Regions from separate parts of the Geodermatophilus sp. URMC 65 genome, predicted to be linked through region 3. Evidence: predicted binding sites of a transcription regulator. Region 3 holds the regulator's gene; each other region holds the start of a gene.

Region 1 (7,144 bases), 1.1 Mb from region 3:
CGAGGCGCTGCCCGGCCTGAACCTGTGCGGCGCCGGTCGCGTGGTCTGCCTCATCGACCCGGTGGGCGACGTCTACGCCTGCCCGTTCGCCATCCACGAGGACTTCCTCGCCGGCAACGTGCGCGACGAGGGCGGCTTCCAGCGGGTCTGGCGGTCCTCCGAGCTGTTCGCCGACCTGCGCAGCCCGCAGACCGGCGGCGCCTGCACGAAGTGCGCCCACTTCGACGCCTGCCGGGGCGGCTGCATGGCGGCCAAGTTCTTCACCGGCCTGCCGCTCGACGGGCCCGACCCGGAGTGCGTGCAGGGCTACGGCGAGAGCGCCCTGGCCGCCCGCGACCTCGAGCTGGTCACCCCGCGCAGCTCCGTCGACCACTCGCACACCGGCCCGGTGCGCGGCCAGCCGACGCTGCTCGGCATGCCGTCGATCCCGAGGGCCGCTACGGCCGTGTCCTCACCCACACCGCCCGCCAAGATGTGCGACGAGTCGCCGCTGGCCGGGCTCGAGCTGCGCTGACGGGACTCCTCGACCCGCTGGTCCTGGCGGGCCGGACGGCGCCCTCCCGGGTGCTGTTCGGCCCGCACGAGACCAACCTGGGCCGCGGGCGGGCGCTCTCGGAGGGGCACGTCGCGTACTACGCCCGCCGGGCCGCGGGCGGCTGCGGCGTCGTGGTCACCGAGACCGCGTCGGTGCACGGGAGCGACTGGCCCTACGAGCGGGCGCCGCTGGCCGCCGATTGCGGCCCGGGCTGGGCGGACGTCGTCGCCGCCTGCCGCCCGCACGGCGCGCTGGTGCTCGCCTCGCTCGGGCACACCGGCGCGCAGGGCAGCTCCGGGCACGCGCAGACCGCGCTGTGGGCGCCGTCCGCCGTGCCCGACGTCGTCACCCGCGAGGTGCCGGTGGCGATGGAGCAGCCGGAGATCGACGCGCTGGTCGCGGGCTTCGCGGCGGGCGCCCGGACCGCGGTCGGCGCCGGCGCGGACGGCGTGGAGGTCGACGCCGGCGCGCGCTCGCTGCTGCGCCAGTTCGCCTCCGGCCTGACCAACACCCGCACCGACGGGTACGGCGCCGACCGGATGCGCCTGCTGCGGGAGGTGCTGGTCGCCGTCCGCGCGGAGCTCGGACCCGGGCGGGCGCTCGCGCTGCGCCTCTCCTGCGACGAGGAGGCGCCCTGGGCCGGGATCACGCCCGACCTGGCCGTCGGGCACGTCCACGAGCTCGCCCCGATGGTCGACCTGCTCGTCGTCGTGCGCGGCAGCGGACCGGCGCCCTCGGCGTACCGGCCCGACGGGCACACCGCGCCGGGGTTCAACAGCGACCTCACCCGCTCCGTGCGGGCGGCCGCCGGCGGGACGCCGGTCGTGCTGCAGGGCTCGGTCGTGGACGTCGCCGCCGCGCAGCGGGCGCTGGCCGACGGGGTCGCCGACGCGGTGGAGATGACCCGCGCGCAGATCGCCGATGCCGACCTCGTGCGCAGGGCGCGGGCCGGCGTCCCGGTGCGGCCCTGCACCCTGTGCAACCAGGCCTGCCAGGTGCGCGACGTCCGCAACCCGCTGGTCAGCTGCGTCGCCGACCCGTCCGACGAGGGCGCCCTGCCCGACAGCGCCGGGCGGCGGGTGACCGTCGTCGGCGGCGGGCCGGCCGGGCTGGAGGCCGCGCGGGTGTTGGCATCCGCGGGCGCCGAGGTCCAGCTGGTGGAGCGCACCGGCCGGCTCGGCGGGGCGCTGCAGCTGGTCGCCGCGCTGCCCGGGCGGTCGCGCTTCGCCGACCTCGCCGACTGGCTGGCCGGGGAGGTGGCGCGGCTGGGAGTGCGGGTCGAGCTGGGGACGACCGCGGAGGGCGGGGACGTCGTCGCGACCGGCGCCCGCCGGCCCCCGGGTCCGAGCGCCGCCGACGTGCTGGCCGGTGCGGAGCTGCCGCCCGGCCCGGTGGTGGTGCACGACCCGGTCGGCGGGCCGGTCGGCGTGGGGGTGGCCGAGCTGCTCGCCGCGGCGGGCCGCGAGGTCACGCTGGTGACCCCGGACGCGGTGGCCGGCGAGCGGCTCGGCGGCGACCTGGCGCCGGCCAACGCCCGGCTGGCGCGGGCGGGGGTGCGGCGGGAGACGTCGTCCCGGCTGTGCTCGGCCAGGGACGGCGTCGCGGTGCTGGCCGACCGCTGGACGGGGGAGGAGCGGGCCGTGCCGTTCGCCGTCGTCGTCGACGCGGGCCCCGGCCTGCCGGGTGACGTCCCCCCGGGGGTGCTGGCCGCCGGGGACGCCATCGCGCCGCGCACCGTTCTCGAGGCGGTGCTCGAGGGACGGCGCGCGGCGCGGGCGCTGCTCGCTGCGTCGCCGCGCTAGCGCGGCAGCACGACCGACGCCGCACGGTCGTACGGCAGCAGGTCGGCCACGGTCAACGTGGCGAGGAAGACGAGCAGGACGGCGATGGTGAGCACCGGGCACCTCCGAGGGGGGACGTCCTCCACGGTGGCGCCGCCGGCTGGAGTCCCGGTGCGCGCCGGCTGGGAGCCGGCTGTCAGAGGTCGACCCGCTCGTTCTCCCCGGCGTCGATGCGCTGTCCGGTGGCCTTGGCCTTGACGAAGCTGAGCGCAGTGGCCAGCCGGCCCCCCGCGGCGTCCCAGTACTCGGCGGACCGGCCGTCCACCTTGATCAGCACGACCGACGCGTCGTCCGGCCCCTGGGGCAGCCATGCCTCGACGCCGCCGTTCCACAGTTCGCGCTTCTTGCCGGGGTCGTCGACGACGTGCGCCTCCCCGGTCAACGACACCCAGGTGCCGCCGGATCCGGTGGTCACGTTGACCTGGGGACGGGCGGCGATGTGGGCGACCTTGCGGGAGTCACGCTCGGCGAAGAACCACAGGTCGCCGTCGAACTCGACCTCCTGCAGCGCCATCGGGCGGCTGACCAGGGTGCCGTCAGGCTCGGTGGTGGTGAGGAAACCGAGTCGTTCGTCCTTGAGGAGTTCGGCGACCTTGCGGGTGCCATCGGCGCTCATGAAAGTCCTCTCGGAGTGCGCGGTCGGGTGTCGCACGACTCCTGCCCACGGCCCCTTGCGCCGACACACGCCGTCCGTTGGCGCTCGGTGGACGTCGACGGTGGTGTCAACGCCGACTGCGAGTCTGTGGACGGGCCCTTGAGCTGTGGTTTCGTGTTGTCCTGCACACTCGTGACCGGTATTCTTCGTACGTGCGTTCGAGCGGTGCGGGAGGTGTCGTGGCCGGGGTGCCGGTGCTCGCCGACGACGACCTGCACGCTCTGGACGACGGTGCGCTGCTGGACCGCACCGCGGAGCTGATCCGCGAGCGGAACCGGATCGACGCCGAGCTGGCCCGCACCCTGCGCGTCGCGGATGCGCGACGGGCCTGCGAGCACGACGGGCTGAAGACGATGCCGTCCTGGCTGCGGAACCACATCCGTCTCTCGGCCGCGGCGGCTGCTCAGCTGGTCCGGTGCGGGCGGGCGCTGGAGCACCTGCCGGCGCTGGCGGCCGCGTTCGCGGCCGGGGACGTGACCGCCGACCAGGTCGCCGTGGTCGCGCCGATCGCGCGCGAGGAGCGGCTCGCGGCCGCCGCCGAGCAAGGCGTGGACCTGACCGAGATCGCCACCGCGCTGACGGTGATCGCCACCGCGCAGCCGCACCAGGTGCTCGGCCAGGCGGTGGACCGCTATCTGGCGATGCTCGATCAGGACGGCCCGGAGCCCGACCCCACCGAGGGGCGGCGGCTGGTCATCGTCAAGCACGCCGACGGGTCCGGCACGGGCCGGTTCGACCTGGACGCGGTGGGCCTGGAGAAGGTGCAGACCGCGCTGGAGGCCGTGCTGCAGGCCGGCCGCTGCGCCGCCGACGAGCGCACCCGTCAGCAGCAGCAGGCTGACGCTTTCGTGCAGCTGTGCAACAACCAGCTCGCATCGGGGAACTCGCCGGTCCTGCGCGGGCACAAGCCGCAGATCATCGTCAAGATCAACGCGGAAGACCTGTTCGGCCCCGGCACGAACCCCGGCGCGGGCGAGATGGGGTTCGGCGCGACGATCTCCGCGGCGCGGGCCCCCTGGCTGGCCTGCGACGGGGCTGTCACCCGGATCGTGATGGGCCCCGATGGGATGCCGCTGGACCACGGCCGCACCCTCCGGCTGGTGCCACCGCACGTGCGGCGGGCCGCCGAGGTCCGCGACGGGGGCTGCGTGTTCACCGGCTGCGGGGCCCCGACCTTCTGGTGCGACGTCCATCACCTGCTTGCCTGGATCGACGGCGGCGAGACCAGCCTGGACAACTCCGCGCTGCTGTGCGAGCGGCACCACACGAGGGTCCACCACGGCTTCCGGGTGGAACGACAACCCGACGGCCGATGGCGCACCTGGCGACCCGACGGCACCGAGATCCTGATCGGACCCCAGCGCGCCGGCCCGGGCCGTACCGGACCACCCCTGACCACCGCCGCCTGACCCGACCGACGACGCCGGCGGCCGTCGCACACGCCTCACACCGCGTCGAGGTACCGCCACGCGCCGTCCTCGCGGACGAAGCGGCTGACCTCGTGCTGGCTGCCGGTCTCGCCCTCGTGCCGGTACCAGGCCCGGAACTCCACCGTGCCCTCCGCGGCGAGCAATCCGCCGTCGGTGGTGGCGAGCACGTCGAGGCCGGTCCAGCGCACGGTCGGGTCGAGCTCCACCCACGGCGGACGCGTCGAGGGGTGCCAGGTGTCGAGCAGGTACGCCGGGTCCCCCACGGCGAAGGCGCTGTACCGCGAGCGCATCAGCTGCTCGGCGGTCCCCGCCGTCGCGGTGCCGTCGTGCAGCCGACCGCAGCACTCGGCGTAGGGCAGGCCGGTTCCGCAGGGACAGCGTCGAGGGGCCATGCCTGCGAGTCTCTACCGTCCCGAGGAGCCGGCCGACCGCGGAGGGAGACCACGTGCGACACCTGTCTGCGCCGCTGCGGGTCGGGCCGGTGACGCTGCCCAACCGGCTGGTCTTCCCGGCCCACCTGACGAACTACGCCGTCGACGGCCGGTTCACCGAGCGGCACGCCGCCTACTACGCGGCCCGCGCGGCCGGCGGTGCCGGGCTGGTCGTCACCGAGGAGCTCTCGACCGACCCCGCCGACCGGCCCTACGAGAAGCTCGTCCGCGGCTCCGACCCGGACGCCCTGCCCGGGATGCGTCGGGTCGCCGATGCCGTCCACGCACAGGGCGTCCCGGTGTTCGCCCAGGTCAACCACAACGGCGGGCAGGCGGACTCGCTGCACACCCGCACGCCGGTCCTCGCGCCGTCCCCGGTGCCCGACCCGCTGTTCCGCGAGGTGCCGCGCGAGGCCAGCACCGCCGACCTGGCCCGGCTGGTCGCCGGCTACGCCGACGTCGCCGCCCGCTGTGCCGCCGCCGGGTTCGACGGCGTGGAGGTCCAGGCCTCGCAGTCCTCGCTGGCCCGGCAGTTCCTCTCCCGCGCCACCAACCGGCGCACCGACCGCTACGGCGGCCCGCTCGAGTCCCGCGCCCGCTTCCTCGTCGAGGTGCTCACCGCCGTCCGGGAGGCGCTCGGCCCCGGCCGCGGCCTCGGCGTCCGGTTGGCCGACGAGGAGGGCGCGAGCGGCGGGACGACGCTCCCCGAGGCCGTCGCCACCGCGCGGCTGCTCGCCGGGTGCGGCCTGGTGGACTACGTGAGCACCACCGTCGGCGTCGCGACGGCGAGCCTCGACCGCGTCGTCCCGCCGATGACCGCCCCACCCGGCTACGCCCGGTACCTGTCCGCGGCGATCCGGGCCGCCGTCGACGTGCCGGTGGTCGGCGTCGGCCGGTTCCTCACCCCCGCGCAGGCCGAGCGTGCGCTGGTCGACGGCGACTGCGACCTGGTCGGCGCCGTCCGCGCGCAGATCGCCGACCCCGAGTTCGCCGCCAAGGCGCTGACCGGGCGGGACGGCGAGGTCCGCCGCTGCCTGGGCTGCAACCAGGAGTGCGTCGGCCGCGTGGGCCTGAACCGGCCGCTGGGCTGCGTGACCAACCCGCGCGCCGGCCGTGAGGCGCCGCTGCCGGTACCGGGGCGCCGCCGCCGGGTGCTCGTCGTCGGCGGCGGGCCGGCCGGGCTCCGCGCCGCCGCCACCGCCGCCGCCCGCGGGCACGCGGTCACCGTGTGGGAGCAGGCGCCCGACACCGGCGGTGCGATCCGGGTCGCGGCGTCCGCCCCCGGCCGCGAGGGGCTGCGCCCGCTGGTCGACGATCTCGCCGCCGAGTGCGCCCGGACGGGAGTGACGGTCCGCACCGGCGTGCGCGCCACCGCCGAGGCGGTGCGGGCGGAGGCACCGGACGTCGTCGTCCTCGCCACCGGCGCCCGCCCGGTGCGCCCGGACTGGGCGGGGGACAGCGACCGAGTGGTCGACGTCCGCGCCGTGCTCACCGGCGCGGCCGAACCGACCGGAGACGTCCTGGTGGTCGACGACCTCGGCGCCGCCGCGGCGACCTCGGTCGCCGAGCTGCTCGCCGCGCGCGGCTGCACGGTCGAGGTGGTGACGGCGGCGCTGGTCGTCGGCCAGGACCTCGGCCCCACCCTCGACCGGCCCGGCTGGGAGCGGCGGGCCGCGGGCTGGCGCATCCGGCGGACGACGGAGCGGCTGGTCACCGCCGTCGACGGCCGCACCGTGCGGCTGCTGCACCACCCGACCGGCGCGGTCGAGGAGCGCACCGTCGACTGGCTGGTCGCCGCCACCGCTCCGCGGGCGGACGCCGGGCTGTGGTACGCACTGCGCGGCAGCGGCCTGGAGGTGCACCGGGTCGGCGACTGCCTCGCCCCGCGCCGGGCCGGCGCGGCCACCCTGGACGGGGACCGGGTGGGCGTCGCAGTCTGACCGGTGGCGCTCTGACTACCGTGGCGCCGGTGACCGACGCCGTCCCGACGACCAGGCTCGCCGGCGCCACCTGGCCCTACCTGCCCGAGCGCCCGCTGCTGCTCGTGCCGCTCGGCGCCGTCGAGCAGCACGGCCACCACCTGCCGCTGGCCACCGACACCACCGTGGCCTGCGCGGTCGCCGAGGCCGCCGTGGACGACCTGGACGGCGCCCTGCTCGCCCCGGCACTGGCCTACGGCGCCAGCGGCGAGCACGAGGACTTCCCCGGCACCGTCTCGATCGGCACCGAGGCGCTGACCGGGCTGCTCGTCG
Region 2 (7,144 bases), 2.4 Mb from region 3:
CCGGTCGGGGTCCGCGTGGTCGTGACGGGGAGGATGGTGCCGTGGAGAACCTCCTCGACGTCGCAGACCCCGACACGGCGCAGCGCCTCGGCGCCGAGATCGAGGCGGCCGCCCGCCGGCTGGCCGGGGTGGTGGAGCGGACGCCGCTGCAGCGCAACGCACGGCTGTCGCAGGCGATCGGGACCGACGTCTGGCTCAAGCGCGAGGACCTGCAGGTCGGCCGGTCCTACAAGATCCGCGGCGCCTACAACACGATCAGCCAGCTCGACGCCGCCCGCCAGGCCGCCGGGGTCGTGTGCGCCAGCGCCGGCAACCACGGGCAGGGCGTCGCCTACGCCTGCCGGGCGCTGGGGGTGCGCGGCTCGGTCGTCGTCCCGGGGACGACGCCGCGGCAGAAGCGCGACCGCATCGCCGCGCTCGGCGGGGAGATGGTCGACCTGGTCGTCACCGGCGACACCTACGACGACGCCGCGGCCGCCGCGCTGGCCCACGCGCGGGACACCGGCGCGACGCTGGTGCCCGCCTTCGACGCCGTCCCCACCGTGGTCGGGCAGGGGACCGTCGCCCTCGAGCTCCTCGAGCAGCTGCCCGCCCCGCCGGACGTCGTCGTCCTCCCCGTCGGCGGCGGTGGCCTGCTGGCCGGCTGCGCGACGTGGCTGCGACAGCACAGCCCCGGCACCCGCGTCGTCGGCGTCGAGCCGGCCGGGGCGGCGGGCATGGCCGCGGCGCTGGCGGCCGGGGAGCCGGTGGAGCTGCCGCAGCTGGACACGTTCGTCGACGGCGCCGCCGTCCGCCGGGTCGGCGAGGTGACGTTCCCGCTGGTGCGCGACTCGGGTGCGGAGCTGGTCGCGGTGCCCGAGGGCCAGATCTGCACCGAGATGCTCGACCTCTACCAGGTGGACGGCGTCATCGCCGAGCCCGCCGGGGCGCTGGCGACCGCCGCGCTGACCGGCGGGCTGGTGCCGGTGGAGCCGGGGGAGACGGTGGTCTGCCTGCTGTCGGGCGGCAACAACGACGTCAGCCGCTACGGCGAGGTGGTGGAGCGCTCACTGGTGCACCGCGGCCTCAAGCACTACTTCCTCATCGAGTTCCCGCAGGAGCCCGGCGCGCTGCGGCGCTTCCTCGACGAGGTGCTCGGCCCGGACGACGACATCGTGCTGTTCGAGTACGTCAAGCGCGACAACCGCGAGACCGGCGCCGCGCTCACCGGCATCGAGCTGGGCAGCGCTGCGGACTTCCCGGCGCTGCTGGCCCGGATCGAGGCCAGTCCGCTGCGCATCCAGCACCTCGCCCCGGGGACGACGGCCTACCGCTTCCTCGTCTGACCCTGTTGCGGGAGGTCCGGGCACCGACCGGGGAACTCTCGCGTCCCCAGGGTCGCCGGCAGCCCCATCCCGTGCCGCTGACCTGCCCTTTCGCCTTGCCCCGGTCTTCGTTCGAACGCATGATCGAACACATGGGCGGGGGGATGCAGACCAGCACCCTGGGTGCTGCTGCGCCGTCGGTCGGGTGGGCGTCGGGTCCGCTGGGTGCGGTGCAGGCCGCGGCGCGGGAGATCGCCCGGCAGACGGCGGTCAAGGCACGCGCGTTCCGGCGTTCGCCGCCTCGCGGCCGGCGTCGGCGGACCGGCAGCAGGGTGAGCGCGGGGCGATGTCGGCCGAGCGGTGGGCGGCGCGCCCGGAGGTGCTCCGTGCCGTCAGCGAGTGGGCGACGCCGGAGTTGGCGATCGCGCTGAACCTGACCCAGCAGGCCGCGGAGAAGGAGCTGGAGCGGTCGCTGACGCTGGTGCACCGGCTGCCGGGGACGCTGGCGGCGCTGGAGGCGGGGTTGCTGCACGCGGGGCATCTGTGGCACCTGATCGACAAGGTCGCCCCGATCGCCGACGAGCGGCTGCGCGCGGCGGTGGAGGCGGACCTGCTGGCCTGGATGGCGAAGCGGCACCGGGTCACCAGCCCGGCGCAGCTGGGCGACAAGGCCCGCAAGGTCGTCGCCCAGCGAGACGCCGGCGCCGCCGCCCGGCGGCTGGCCCGGGCGCTGAAGGAGCGCGGGGTCTCGCTGCGCCCCGACCGCGCCGAGGGGATGGCGGCGGTGACGGTGATGTGCACGCTGCCCGAGGCGCGGGCGTTCCACGCGGCGCTGGTGCAGTGCGCCGACGCGATCGTGGATGAGCCCGGGGCGCCCCGCACGCGGGGGCAGAAGATGGTCGACGCGCTGCTGGAGCTGGTGCTGCGCCCGGGGGAGTCCGAGCTGCCGCCGGTGCGGGTGCTGCTGACGCTGGTGGCCTCGGTGGCGACCATGCTGGGTGGGGACGCCCCGGCGGAGCTGGACGGGGAGCTGCTGCCGGCGGAGATGGCCCGCCGGCTGGCCCGCGCCTTCGCCGGCCAGCCGCCGATGCCGGACGCGGCCTCGGGCGAGCCGGAGCCGGTCCGGCCGACCGCCGAGGTCACGCTCCGGCCCGACGTGGCGTGGCAGGAGGCCGAGCAGGCCGAGCTGGCCGCCTGTTGGCCGGCGAGCTACCCGAGCAGCCCGAGTGGGGTCCGGACCGGGTTCCCGGCGACGCGGTCCTCGACCCCGAGGACGAGGGCCGCGGCTGGCTACCCGAGCCGAACGTCCCGCGCCCGCGGGTCGTCCTGCACGGCGACAGCCGTGCCGCCGGAGCGCCGCCACCCGCCACCGACTCGCCGCCGGGCAGCGGCTGGTGGGCGGCCGCCGATCGGGCGGTGGAGGACGCCGGTGCGGCGGTGCACGCCGCCCGGATCGCGCTGGGTCACGCCTCCCGCAGCGTGCGCACCGCGACCAAGGTCGACGCCGCGACCGAGGCCGGCTGGCGGGCGAGTGCCAGTGGGCGGGCCGATGCCGCGACCGACGCGCTCGGCGCGCTGGCCGCGGCGGCGGACGCCCAGCGGGAGCAGCTGGCCGACCTGCTGGACACCACGGCCGGGGGTGGGCTGGCCGACCGGCCGCGCCTGGCGCTCACCGACGCGGTGTCCGGGGCGCTGCTGACGCCGACCGACCTGCCCGGGCTGCGCCGCACCGGCAGCTGCGGGCGGCCGGCCTGCCGGCGCCGGCCGCAGACCTGCAGCCACGACCTCACCGGCCGCCCCGGGCTGGGCAGGCCCGGGCCCACCGACGGCTACGCACCCGGTGCGGAGCTGGACCGGTTCGTCCGCGCCCGCGACCGGCGCTGCCGGTTCCCGGCTGCCGCCGCCGCGTGCCCCGGGCCGGCGAGCTGGACCACCACCGGGCGTATGCCGAGGGTGGGGAGACCGCCGCGGCCAACCTGGCCGGCTACTGCACCGGCGACCACCGCGGCAAGCACCAGGCCTCCGGCTGGACCCACGACCTGGCCCCTGACGGCACCCTCACCGTCACCACCCCGTCCGGCCTGACCGCCGTCACCCAACCACCGCCCTACTGACGGGCGGCGCGCGTCGACCGCCGGGTGTGACAGTGGGTTCCATGGCCACGCAGGTGAGCACCCGGCCCCTGACCGTGGGCGATCGCGAGCTGCTCCGGACGGCGACCCTGGCCAACGTGACCTGGTCGGGGGAGCAGCGCTTCACGTACCGCGACGTCGACGAACGGCCTGGTCTCCGGCACTGCACCGAGTTCCGGCCGGAGCGCGGTGACCTCGGGTTCGTGGCCGAGACCCAGGGGCTGGCGGTGGGCGTGGTCTGGGCGCTGTTCCTCGACAGAGACGATCCCGGCTACGGGTTCGTGGCCGACGGCATCCCGGAGCTCAGCCTCCCCGTCTGGTCGGGGTGCCGCGGTCAGGGCATCGGCCGCGAGCTGCTGCGGGAGGCACTCGCCGAGGCCCGTCGGCGGGGGATCGGGCAAGTGGGCCTCAGCGTCGAGGCCGGGAACCCATCCGTGCACCTCTACCGGTCGGCCGGCTTCGCCCCGGTCCTGGACGCGGCCGAGGGGACGATGGTCGTCGACCTCTGACCCGGTGGCGCACGACGTGGTCGCGGAAGGTCGCCGGGTCGTGCCCGCGGATCTGCGTGGCCCAGCCGTGCCGGGCGCAGTTGTGCCGCAGCGCGCAGCGCGCAGCGCGTCCGGCTCCGGGCGGGGCAGCGTGGGCCGTCAGTTGACCACCGCGCCGAGCCCCCGCTGTCGGGAGCCGGCGCCGATCACCCGGCTCTCGGCCGGGTTCACCCGGACCCCCTCGGCGGCGACCTCGGTGACCAGCGCGGCGGCCAACTCGGCGAAACGGCCCGACACGCAGCCGTGGGCCGCGTCGTGCACCGGCGCCGGCGCGAACACGGGCCGCCGAAGCGGGCCGTCGAGCGGGACAGCAGTACGACCGGGCGAAGGACCGCGCGTCGATGGAGCGGCACCTCAGCGAGCCCTTCGGCTCCTTCCTTCGTCGAGCGCCTCGTGTGGTCCGTGGTGGTGGAGTGGAGGGTCCCAGCGAGGCCACGGGCCGCTGCCAGCTCCGTCACAGGTTCGCGCGCCACGATCTCCTCGACGGCTGGACGGACCGGCCGCTGACCGAGGAGACCACTGTGCGCAAGAAGTTGGTCGTCGCCGCCGCAGCAGGCGCCCTGACGCTGACCGGACTGGCCGTGGCCGTTCCCGCCGTCGCCGCCACCGAGGACACCGACGGCGCGGGGACGTCCGTCGTCGACCGGATCAAGGACGCCCTCTCCGGTCTGGTCGAGGACGGGTCGCTCAGCCAGGAGCAGGCCGACGAGGTGGCCACCACGCTCAGCGACGCCGACCTCGGGTGGCACGGCCACCATGGCGGCTGGTTCGGCCTCGAGACCGCCGCCGAGGCCCTGGGCATCACCGAGGACGAGCTGCGGACCGCGCTCGAGGCCGAGGGGGCCACCCTCGCGAAGGTCGCCGAGGAGAAGGGCGTCGCGGTGGACACGCTCGTCGACGCGCTGGTGAAGGCCAAGCAGGAGCGCATCGCGCAGGCCGTCGAGAGCGGGATGCCCCAGGACGTGGCCGACGAGCGGCTGGCCGACCTGGAGCAGCAGGTCACCGACTGGGTCAACTCGACCAGCAACGGTCCGTGGGCCGGGGGCCGCGGCGGCTGGTGGGGCGACCGCGACAACGACTGACACCGGCACAGCAGCGGCGCCGTCCCCCCGGGGGCGGCGCCGCACTGCTGTCCGGCGGAGGGGTGGACGGCAGCGCGAAGCAGAGGTTAGCCTCGCCTTACCGCGCCCGGACGGGCGAGAGCGCGAGGCGAGGGAGATCCGCGTGGGGCTGCGACTGCCCGTCGGCGACGTGACCGTGCTGCTGGGCCCGGCGGCTGTCCGCCGTCAGGTGATGGCCGCGCTCGACGACGACAGCGGCCGCTGCGCTTCCGGGCACTCCGCCGTCCGCGTGCAGCGCCTCGCGGCAGCCGCGGACGACGACGTGCACCGGCGCATCGAGGCGATCGAGTCCGTGCGTGAGGCGGGGGCGACGATCGTGCTCGTCGACCGGCTCACCGAGGGGCTGGCCGCGCCGGACCGCCGCGCGGTCCTCACGGCGCTGCGCCCGGTGGCCACCGGCGGGCGGGCGGTCCTGGTGGACGACGACGACCCGGTCGCCGCGCTGGCGGTCGCCGACGGCGTGCTGCGCGCCGACCCGGCCGGCGGGTTGTCGACCGAGTCGCTCGCGGACCTGGATTACCTGGCCTCGTAGCCGGAGGACCCCGCTGCCCCTCTTGAAGGACCCTCCTACCCCCCGCCCCTCGCGGGCTCGCGGCGGGCCCCTGCAGGAGGGCCGATCGGGGCTCGCAGCGAGACCCTGCAGCAGGGTCGTTCCCTCAGGTCACCTGGCCTCGTAGGTCAAGCAGTCCGCAGCGTCGGTGCTCGGCCCGACCCGCACACCGGAGGCGTGGCACTCGAGCTTGTCGTTGTGCACGCAGTCCGAGCGGTGGCAGGCGCCGACCAACCCGTTGCGGTCCAGCCCGGCGCGGAAGCTGATCTCCACGAAGGTGCCGCAGTGGGCGTGGTCGCCACCCACGGTGATCGCGCCCGCGTGACAGTTGTGCTCGGCGTTGTACGAACAGCTGTCGACGGCGCAGTTCTGTACCTGGGGCATGTCCTGGAGAGAGGTCATGACCCAGGCTGGCACGTCCCCCGGGGGGCCGCCAGCAAACTGAGGCTTGCCTACGTGCAGGTCAGGGGCCTGTCTCACAGCCGACTCACAGCTGGTCCACCCCCAGCGCCGAGCTCCGGCGGGGACCATGGCGGGGAGATCGAGAGGAGGTGGCCGCACGTGGTCGTGCAGACCGGACCAGCCCCCACCGCCGCCGCCGGGCGCCGGGGCCCGAACGGCGTCCTGGTGGTCGTCGGCGGGCTCCCGGGCAGCGGCAAGACGACGCTGCTGCGCCGGCTCGTGGCCGAGGGCGCGCCCGGGGTCGTCGGCCTGGACTCCGAGGACGTCGCCGCGCGGGTGCAGGCGGTCGCCGTCCGCGTCCCGTACCGGGTGGTCCGGCCGCTGGTGCACGCCTGGCACCGGGTGCGGGTGCTGCGCGTCGTCGCCGGGCCCGCGCCGGTCGTCGTCCTCACCGACCCCTGGACCCGGCCGTGGTGGCGGGCCACCGTCCTCCGGACCGCGCGGCGGGGCGGACGCTCGGTGCGGCTGGTGCTGCTCGACGCGTCGCGGGAGCTGGCCGAGAGCGGGCAGGCCGCCCGCGGGCGCGGGATCCCGGCGCGGTCGATGCACCGGCACGCCACCCGCTGGGGCGCCCTGCTGCAGGAGGTCGCCGGCCCGGACGGCGGCGGCGGGCCGGACGCGGTGACCGTCGTCGACCGCGTGCGGGCCGGCCGCCTCACGCTGGCCGACCTGCTGGGCCGGGCCGCGGCCTGAGACGGCCGGCGCCCAGCGGGCGACCTCGGCCCGGTCGGGTGGTTCCGGAACCGGGCTGGGTAGGGCGCGGCGGTGGAGGAACTCCTGGTGGACGCGCTCGGCGTCCTGGTCCCCGTGGTGGAGGCGTGCGGCGCCGCGGTTATCGTCGTCGGGGCCCTGTGGGCCTTCGTCCGGTTCGTCGTCGTGGGCCTGCGCGACCGGGACGCCGGCGCCTTCGTCCCCGTCCGGCTGACCCTCGGCCGCTTCCTGGCGCTGGGCCTGGAGTTCCAGCTCGCCAGCGACGTGCTTCGGACGGCGGTGGCACCCAGCTTCCGCGAGCTCGGCCAGCTCGCCG
Region 3 (7,144 bases):
TTCCGCACCGTCCTCCCGCTGGTGCGGGTGCTGCTGGCGCTGGTGCTGCTCACCGTCGTCGTCTACTCGTTCAAGTACGGAACGGGCCGGACGGCCCCGGCCTACCCCGGGTCGTTCTTCCACCGGGACGGCGCCTCCTACCCCTCCGGGCACGTCGCCAACGCCGTGCTCATGTGGGGGGTCGCCCGCTGGCAGGTGGTGCAGTACCGACTCGCGGCGTGGGTGCAGCGGACCGCCCGGGTGCTCAGCATCGCCGGCCCGGTGGCCACCGGTGTGGCCATGGTGTCCCTCGACTTCCACTGGGTCACCGACGCCGTGGTCGGAGCGGCCGTCGGCATCCTGCTGTTGGGCGTGGTTCACCTGCTCGACGCGGTCCTGGTGTCACGCTGGGTCGGTGCCCGAGCTGGCCGGTCGTCCGCGTAGCGGAGCCAGGGGGCGGCGTCTGGCGGCCGGGACCGGCCTCGCGCTGATGCTCGGCCTCGGGCCCGCCCTGCCCGCGTCCGCCGCACCGGTCGACCAGCCCGCACCCGCGACGCGCTGCCAGCTCACCGACCCCCGGCTGCCGGAGGTCTCCGGGCTGGTCGAGGTGGGCGACCGGATGCTGGTGCACAACGACGGCGGCGACTCCCTCGACGTCTACGTGCTGGACGGGACCTGCGCGGTGGTCACCGTGCGCTCCGCGGCGGTGGACCCCTTCGACCCCGAGGACATGGCGCCGGCGGTCGACGGGACCGTCTGGCTCGCCGACACCGGCGACAACACCGGCACCCGGACGACGGTCGCGCTGCTGGCCCTGCACGCCGACGGCAGCAGCTCGGTCTACCGGCTGGCGTACCCCGACGGCCCGCGGGACGTCGAGGCGCTGCTGCTCGCCCCCGACGGGACGCCGTACCTGGTGACCAAGGAGGTGCTGGGCGCCAGCGAGGTGTACCGGCCGGTCTCGGCGCTCGTGGAGGACGGCACGGTCGGCCTCACCGAGGTCGGCCGGGTGGAGTTCGTGCTCACCGGGACGCCGGGCGGCCCGGTCGGCCGCGCCGGTCAGCTGATGGTCACCGGCGGTGCGGTCTCGCCCGACGAGCGCTGGATCGCGCTGCGCACCTACACCGACGCCTACGTCTGGCCGCTGACCGGCTCGGACGTGGCCGGTGCGTTGGCGGGGGAGCCCCGCCGGGTCGCCCTGCCCGAGGCGCCCCAGGGCGAGGCGATCAGCTTCACCGGGGACTCCGCGGCGCTCGTCGTCGCCGGGGAGGGGCTGGTCAGCGACGTCACCGTGGTGCCGTTGCCGGCCGAGGCGGCACCCTCGTCGTCAGCGGCGGCCGCGGACGGCATGGTCTCCGGCCTGCTGTCCGGCGACGACGGACCGCCCCCGGTCGCGGCGGCGGTCGCTGCCGCCGTCGTGGCCGGCGTGCTCGTCTGGCTCGGGGGCAAGCTGGTGCGCCGGCGCGACTGAGGTCTCGGCCCTCGTTCCACATTACGGTGCTCCGGCCGGGGCCTGCGTACGGCGCGGCCGACAGGCCGGCGGTGCACCCGGCCGCCGGCGCGGCCGTGACCGCGCCGGCGGGACCGGCTCAGACCCGGCGGAGCACCGTGACGACGCGGCCGAGCACGGTGGCGTCGTCCCCCGGGATGGGCTCGTACGCGGGGTTGTGCGGCAGCAGCCACACGTGCCCGTCGCGCCGCTTGTAGGTCTTCACCGTCGCCTCGCCGTCGATCATGGCGGCGACGATCTCGCCGTTCTCCGCGGTCGGCTGCTGGCGCACGACGACCCAGTCGCCGTCGCAGATGGCCGCCTCGACCATCGAGTCACCGGTGACCTTGAGCATGAACAGCGTGCCCTCGCCGACCAGCTCGCGGGGGAGCGGGAAGACGTCCTCGACCGCCTGCTCGGCCAGCACGGGGCCACCGGCGGCGATCCGGCCGACGAGCGGGACGTAGGTGGGGGCAGGGGTCTCCTCGGCGCCGGCGGGGGCCACCACCGCGGGCGCGGGCGCGCCGGGGGTGTCGCCGGGGAGGCGGACGTCGAGCGCGCGCGGGCGGTTGGGGTCGCGGCGCAGCCAGCCCTTCTTCTGCAGCACGCTGAGCTGGTGGGCCACCGAGGAGGCCGAGGACAGCCCCACCGCCTCGCCGATCTCGCGCACCGAGGGCGGGTAGCCGCGCCGCTCGATCGAGTCGCGGATCACCTCGAGGACCCGCCGCTGCCGCTGGGTGAGCCCGTCGCCGCTCTCGCCCCGGTCGGGGAAGGTGCGCACCGACGCCGTCCCGGCGCCCTCCGGTGCGGCGGTCCGGCTCCCGGACGCGCGCCGCGACGAGCCGCCTCCGCCCCGGACACCGCCGCCCGACGTCCCGCTCGTGCCCGCCACGTCTCCTCCTCGCCGGCCGTGTCGCCACGGCCCTGTCGTCCTGCGCCCGCCCGGGAGCCGGACCGGGCCGGCTCCACTGCGTGGGGCCGCCGCCGGCCCCGACCCGCCGGCGCCCTCGCGGCGACGGCGGACGGGTGCTGCTCCGGACGGTAGCGCCTCGGAGCCGGGACTTCAAACGTGTGTTCGAAGCCGACGTGCGGTGTCGGGTCGACCTCGTCGGCGGGATGCGGTAGACATCGCACAGGCGTTCGATCGAACGTGCGTTCGAGCGAGCGGGGCGTCGGAGGAGGAGTGGTCATGACGAGCGTGCGGCAGGCTGTGCTGGAGTTCGACGCGACGGTCCAGGTCCCGTGGCGTCCGTTGCTCGGGTCGGTGGACGACGGGCGTGCGGCCGAGTCCGGGCGCCCCGCCCGGACGGCGGCTGCGTCCGGGCACGCCCCGCGGACGCCTGCTGCGTCGGGTCCGACCGGGACCGGTCCCCGTGTCGCCGGCCACCTGCGGCCGGTGCCCGACCGCCCGGTGGGCCCGGAGCCGCGCACCGCGGACCCGGCTCCCTCGGCCCGGGGCGCCGGCCGGGCCCCCGGTCGCCGGGAGCCGGCGTCCTCGGCTGGCCGGCCGACCGCGTCGCGCGCGGTGCCGTCCCGAGCGGTGCGCGGGGGGTGCGCCACCCCGGAGGGGGCTGCCGTCCCACGGCTGCGCCTGACCTGCAGAGGGCGCCGGCTGGTGCTCGCCCTGGCCTTCGTCGGCGCCGTCGCGCTCGGCTCGCTCGTCGGGGGTGCGGGCGACGGTGGACTGCAGCTGGCCGGCGAGCGGAGCGTGGTGGTGGAGCCCGGCGACACGGTGTGGTCGATCGCCGGGGAGGCGGCCGGTGCCGACCAGGACGTGCGCACGGTGGTCGACGCCATCGAGGAGCTCAACGGCCTCGAGGGTTCGGCCCTCGTCCCCGGCCAGGTCCTCGAGCTGCCCTGAGTCGCGCGGTCGCCCGCGGCAGGGGGGCGGTCGAGGAGCGACAAGAGGTGGCGGCCAGGTTCGTCAACCCGTCGTGCCGAGTCGCTGGCACTCTGTGGCTGACAGCCCGTTTACGGTCAGCTCCGTGTCAGCGATCTCAGACAACCGGGCCGCCGTCTTCACGCAGCAGTCGCAGCGCTGCGAGGTGTTCGTCGAGGGCGCTTGGTGGCCGGGTTCGCTGCTGGGGTGGCGGCACGACGGTCAGGGCGCGTGCCAGGTGTGGGTGCGGGTGACCGTGGCCGGCGCCGACCGGGAGACCTGGATCGACCTGCCCGAGGTGCGCCTGCCGGAGAGCCGGCCGGTGCTGGTGCCGGACAGCGGGCTCGACCCCTTCTCGGGTCTCGGCGAGGAGCTGCTGCCCGGCGCCGCGGCCGCCCCGCTGCTGTCGCTGAGCGAGGCCGCCGCCCGTGAGCAGCGGGTGGCGGGCGTCCTCCCCGTGTCGGCTCCGGCCACCGGTCGCCGTCGCCGCCGCCACGGCGGCGACGTGACCGCCGAGCAGCCCGCCGTCCCCGCGGGCGCGGCCGCCGGCCGGCACCGGGTCGGACGTCACCGGGCGGCGGACGCTGCGGAGCAGCCGGAGGAGGCGTCGGGCCCGGAGCTGGGTGACGCCACGGTGCTCATGCCCCGCGCGATCGAGGCCGACTGCCTGACCCGCCCCCTGCGGCTCGGCGACCGCGCCCCCCGTCCCCGCCTCGGGCGGCCCGGCGAGGCCCTCCACGCCTGAGACGGGACTCCCCTCACACCCCGCACGAGGCGTCCGGATCGGCGTCCCCGCGCCCGGCGCGCGACGCCCCTGCGCCGACCGGCCCGGTCGTCCTGTCGCGCCCGACCGGCGCGTCCCGCGTCCGCTGCGGCAGGTTCCCCGGCGTGTTCCCGGGGCGCGTGTGACGAGTGTGCGCGGGTGGTCACGAAGTCATCTCGGCGGACGACGCGCCTGGCGTTCGGCTTGCAGATCTAGTGGAGCCGGACCTAGGGTTCCCCTACATCTAGTAGTTGCACCGATGTAAGTCCGTCCACAGGCCGTCCTCAGGCACTCCCCACGACGTCCACCGGATGTCCCCAGGGAGGTCCACAGCCGGTCTCCCGGGCCCGTCGCTCCGGCCGCTCCCGCGGTCGCCGCGACGCCCGGGCGGACCCGCGCCGGAGCGCGTCGCGAGGGGAGGGGATCGGCCGTGCGCTGTCCCTTCTGCCACAACCCCGACAGCCGCGTCATCGACTCGCGCGAGGCCGACGAGGGGGCGACCACCCGTCGCCGCCGCTCGTGTCCCGCGTGCGGTCGGCGGTTCACCACGGTGGAGGAGGCCGTCCTCGCCGTCGTCAAGCGCAGCGGCGTGAGCGAGCCGTTCAACCGCAGCAAGGTGGTGGCCGGCGTCCGCCGGGCCTGCCAGGGACGGCCGGTCGACGAGGACCAGCTGCAGCAGCTCGCCCAGCAGGTCGAGGACGCCATCCGGGCCACCGGTGCGGCGGAGGTCCCCAGCCACGAGGTGGGGCTGGCCATCCTCCGACCGCTGCGAGAGCTGGACGAGGTCGCGTATCTGCGCTTCGCAAGCGTCTACCGCGCCTTCACCTCGCTCGAGGACTTCGAGAAGGAGATCACCGAGCTGCGGGCCCGGCACATCGCCGCCGGCACCCCGCCGCTGCCTGGCATGCAGGACCCGCCGGCGCGCCGGCGGGGTGGGGGGCGCGGTCAGGCCGCCCCTGACGGCGGACCCGGTCGATGACGACCACCGCCGTCTGAGCAGAACTGTCAGCAGCACCCGCTAGTAAGAGGGCGGCTCTCTTCCCCAGCCGCCGAAACGCCCACAACACAGGGAGAGCTCCGTGACCGAGACCGAGGATCGCTTGTCGGGCCGTACGCGTCGCGCCGCCAAGGCGCCGACCAGGGGGAAGGGCCTGAAGGTCAAGCGTGTCTTCACCACCGCCGGGGTGCACCCGTACGACGAGGTGACCTGGGAGCGTCGTGACGTCGTCATGACCAACTGGCGGGACGGCTCGATCAACTTCGAGCAGCGCGGCGTGGAGTTCCCCGCCGAGTGGAGCATCAACGCCACCAACATCGTCACCACGAAGTACTTCCGCGGCGCCGTCGGCACCCCGCAGCGCGAGACCAGCCTGCGCCAGCTCATCGACCGCGTGGTGCTGACCTACGGCCAGGCCGGCCGTGAGCACGGCTACTTCGCCAGCGAGGGCGACGCCGAGATCTTCGAGCACGAGCTGACCTGGATGCTGCTGCACCAGTACTTCAGCTTCAACAGCCCCGTGTGGTTCAACGTCGGCACGAGCGCGCCCCAGCAGGTCAGCGCCTGCTTCATCCTCGCCGTCGACGACACGATGGACTCGATCCTCAACTGGTACCGGGAGGAGGGGCTGATCTTCAAGGGCGGCTCGGGCGCCGGCCTGAACCTCTCCCGCATCCGCTCCTCCAAGGAGCTGCTCTCCTCGGGCGGCACCGCCTCGGGTCCGGTCAGCTTCATGCGTGGCGCCGATGCCTCCGCCGGCACCATCAAGTCCGGTGGGGCCACCCGCCGCGCGGCCAAGATGGTCGTCCTCGACATCGACCACCCCGACATCGAGGAGTTCATCGAGACCAAGGCGCGCGAGGAGGACAAGATCCGCGCGCTGCGCGACGCCGGGTACGACATGGACCTCGGCGGCAGGGACATCACCAGCGTCCAGTACCAGAACGCCAACAACTCCGTCCGGGTCTCCGACGAGTTCATGCGCGCGGTCGAGGACGGCACGGACTTCGGGCTGCGCGCCCGCCTCGACGGCTCGCTGATCGAGACCGTCGACGCCAAGGAGCTGTTCCGCAAGGTCACCCAGGCCGCCTGGGAGTGCGCCGACCCGGGCATCCAGTACGACGACACGATCAACGACTGGCACACCAACCCCGAGACCGGGCGGATCAACGCGTCCAACCCCTGCTCGGAGTACATGAGCCTGGACAACAGCTCGTGCAACCTGGCGTCGCTGAACCTCATGAAGTTCCTCAAGGACGACGGCACGTTCGACACCCGGAACTTCGTGAAGGCCGTCGAGCTGGTCATCACCGCGATGGACATCTCGATCTGCTTCGCCGACTTCCCGACCGAGCCGATCGGTGAGACCACCCGCGCCTACCGGCAGCTGGGCATCGGCTACGCCAACCTCGGCGCGCTGCTCATGGCCACCGGCCACGCGTACGACTCGCGCGGTGGCCAGACCCTGGCCGCGGCGATCACCTCGCTGATGACCGGCACCGCCTACCGGCGCTCGGCGGAGCTGGCCGGCATCGTCGGCGCCTACGAGGGCTTCGCCCGCAACGCCGACGCCCACGCCCGGGTCATGCGCAAGCACGCCGCGGCCAACGACGCCATCCGCCCGGTCGGCGCCGACGACGCCGACGTGCTCAAGGCCGCGACCGGCGAGTGGCAGGCGTGCCTGGAGATCGGCACCGACTTCGGCTGGCGCAACGCGCAGGCCTCGGTGCTGGCCCCCACCGGCACGATCGGCTTCATGATGGACTGCGACACGACCGGCATCGAGCCGGACTTCTCGCTGGTCAAGTACAAGAAGCTGGTCGGCGGCGGCTCCATGCAGATCGTCAACCAGACGGTCCCGCGGGCGCTGCGCAGCCTGGGCTACCAGGATGAGCAGATCGAGGCGATCGTCGAGTACATCGCCGAGCACGGGCACGTCGTCGACGCCCCGAGCCTGCGCCCGGAGCACTACGAGGTCTTCGACTGCGCGATGGGCGAGCGGGCCATCTCCCCGATGGGCCACGTCCGGATGATGGC

Evidence for each region. Region 3 encodes LexA, which represses DNA repair genes until DNA is damaged. Its sites were predicted from a motif close to TCGAACANNTGTTCGA; they were not measured.
Region 1: the regulator LexA is predicted to act here: its motif matches at 3,178-3,193, upstream of ACWIX7_RS13905 (DUF222 domain-containing protein).
Region 2: the regulator LexA is predicted to act here: its motif matches at 1,437-1,452, upstream of ACWIX7_RS03295 (DUF222 domain-containing protein).

Annotation. Positions count from the first base shown of each region.
Region 1 is NZ_CP199954.1:2,865,691-2,872,834, forward strand. It holds gene mftC (mycofactocin radical SAM maturase) at 1-514, shown strand, start outside; gene ACWIX7_RS13895 (mycofactocin system FadH/OYE family oxidoreductase 1) at 475-2,337, shown strand; gene ACWIX7_RS13900 (pyridoxamine 5'-phosphate oxidase family protein) at 2,513-2,992, opposite strand; gene ACWIX7_RS13905 (DUF222 domain-containing protein) at 3,211-4,440, shown strand; gene ACWIX7_RS13910 (YchJ family protein) at 4,476-4,853, opposite strand; gene ACWIX7_RS13915 (mycofactocin system FadH/OYE family oxidoreductase 2) at 4,907-6,832, shown strand; gene mftE (mycofactocin biosynthesis peptidyl-dipeptidase MftE) at 6,862-7,144, shown strand, end outside.
Region 2 is NZ_CP199954.1:693,300-700,443, reverse strand. It holds gene ilvA (threonine ammonia-lyase IlvA) at 42-1,325, shown strand; gene ACWIX7_RS03295 (DUF222 domain-containing protein) at 1,651-3,003, shown strand; gene ACWIX7_RS03290 (hypothetical protein) at 3,212-3,418, shown strand; gene ACWIX7_RS03285 (N-acetyltransferase family protein) at 3,460-3,945, shown strand; gene ACWIX7_RS03280 (hypothetical protein) at 4,084-4,263, opposite strand; gene ACWIX7_RS03275 (hypothetical protein) at 4,506-5,066, shown strand; gene ACWIX7_RS03270 (hypothetical protein) at 5,209-5,637, shown strand; gene ACWIX7_RS03265 (DUF1540 domain-containing protein) at 5,767-6,039, opposite strand; gene ACWIX7_RS03260 (AAA family ATPase) at 6,217-6,810, shown strand; gene ACWIX7_RS03255 (DUF1622 domain-containing protein) at 6,883-7,144, shown strand, end outside.
Region 3 is NZ_CP199954.1:4,012,456-4,019,599, forward strand. It holds gene ACWIX7_RS19435 (phosphatase PAP2 family protein) at 1-423, shown strand, start outside; gene ACWIX7_RS19440 (hypothetical protein) at 470-1,450, shown strand; gene lexA (transcriptional repressor LexA) at 1,569-2,360, opposite strand; gene ACWIX7_RS19450 (LysM peptidoglycan-binding domain-containing protein) at 2,658-3,329, shown strand; gene ACWIX7_RS19455 (hypothetical protein) at 3,454-4,092, shown strand; gene nrdR (transcriptional regulator NrdR) at 4,541-5,089, shown strand; gene ACWIX7_RS19465 (vitamin B12-dependent ribonucleotide reductase) at 5,190-7,144, shown strand, end outside.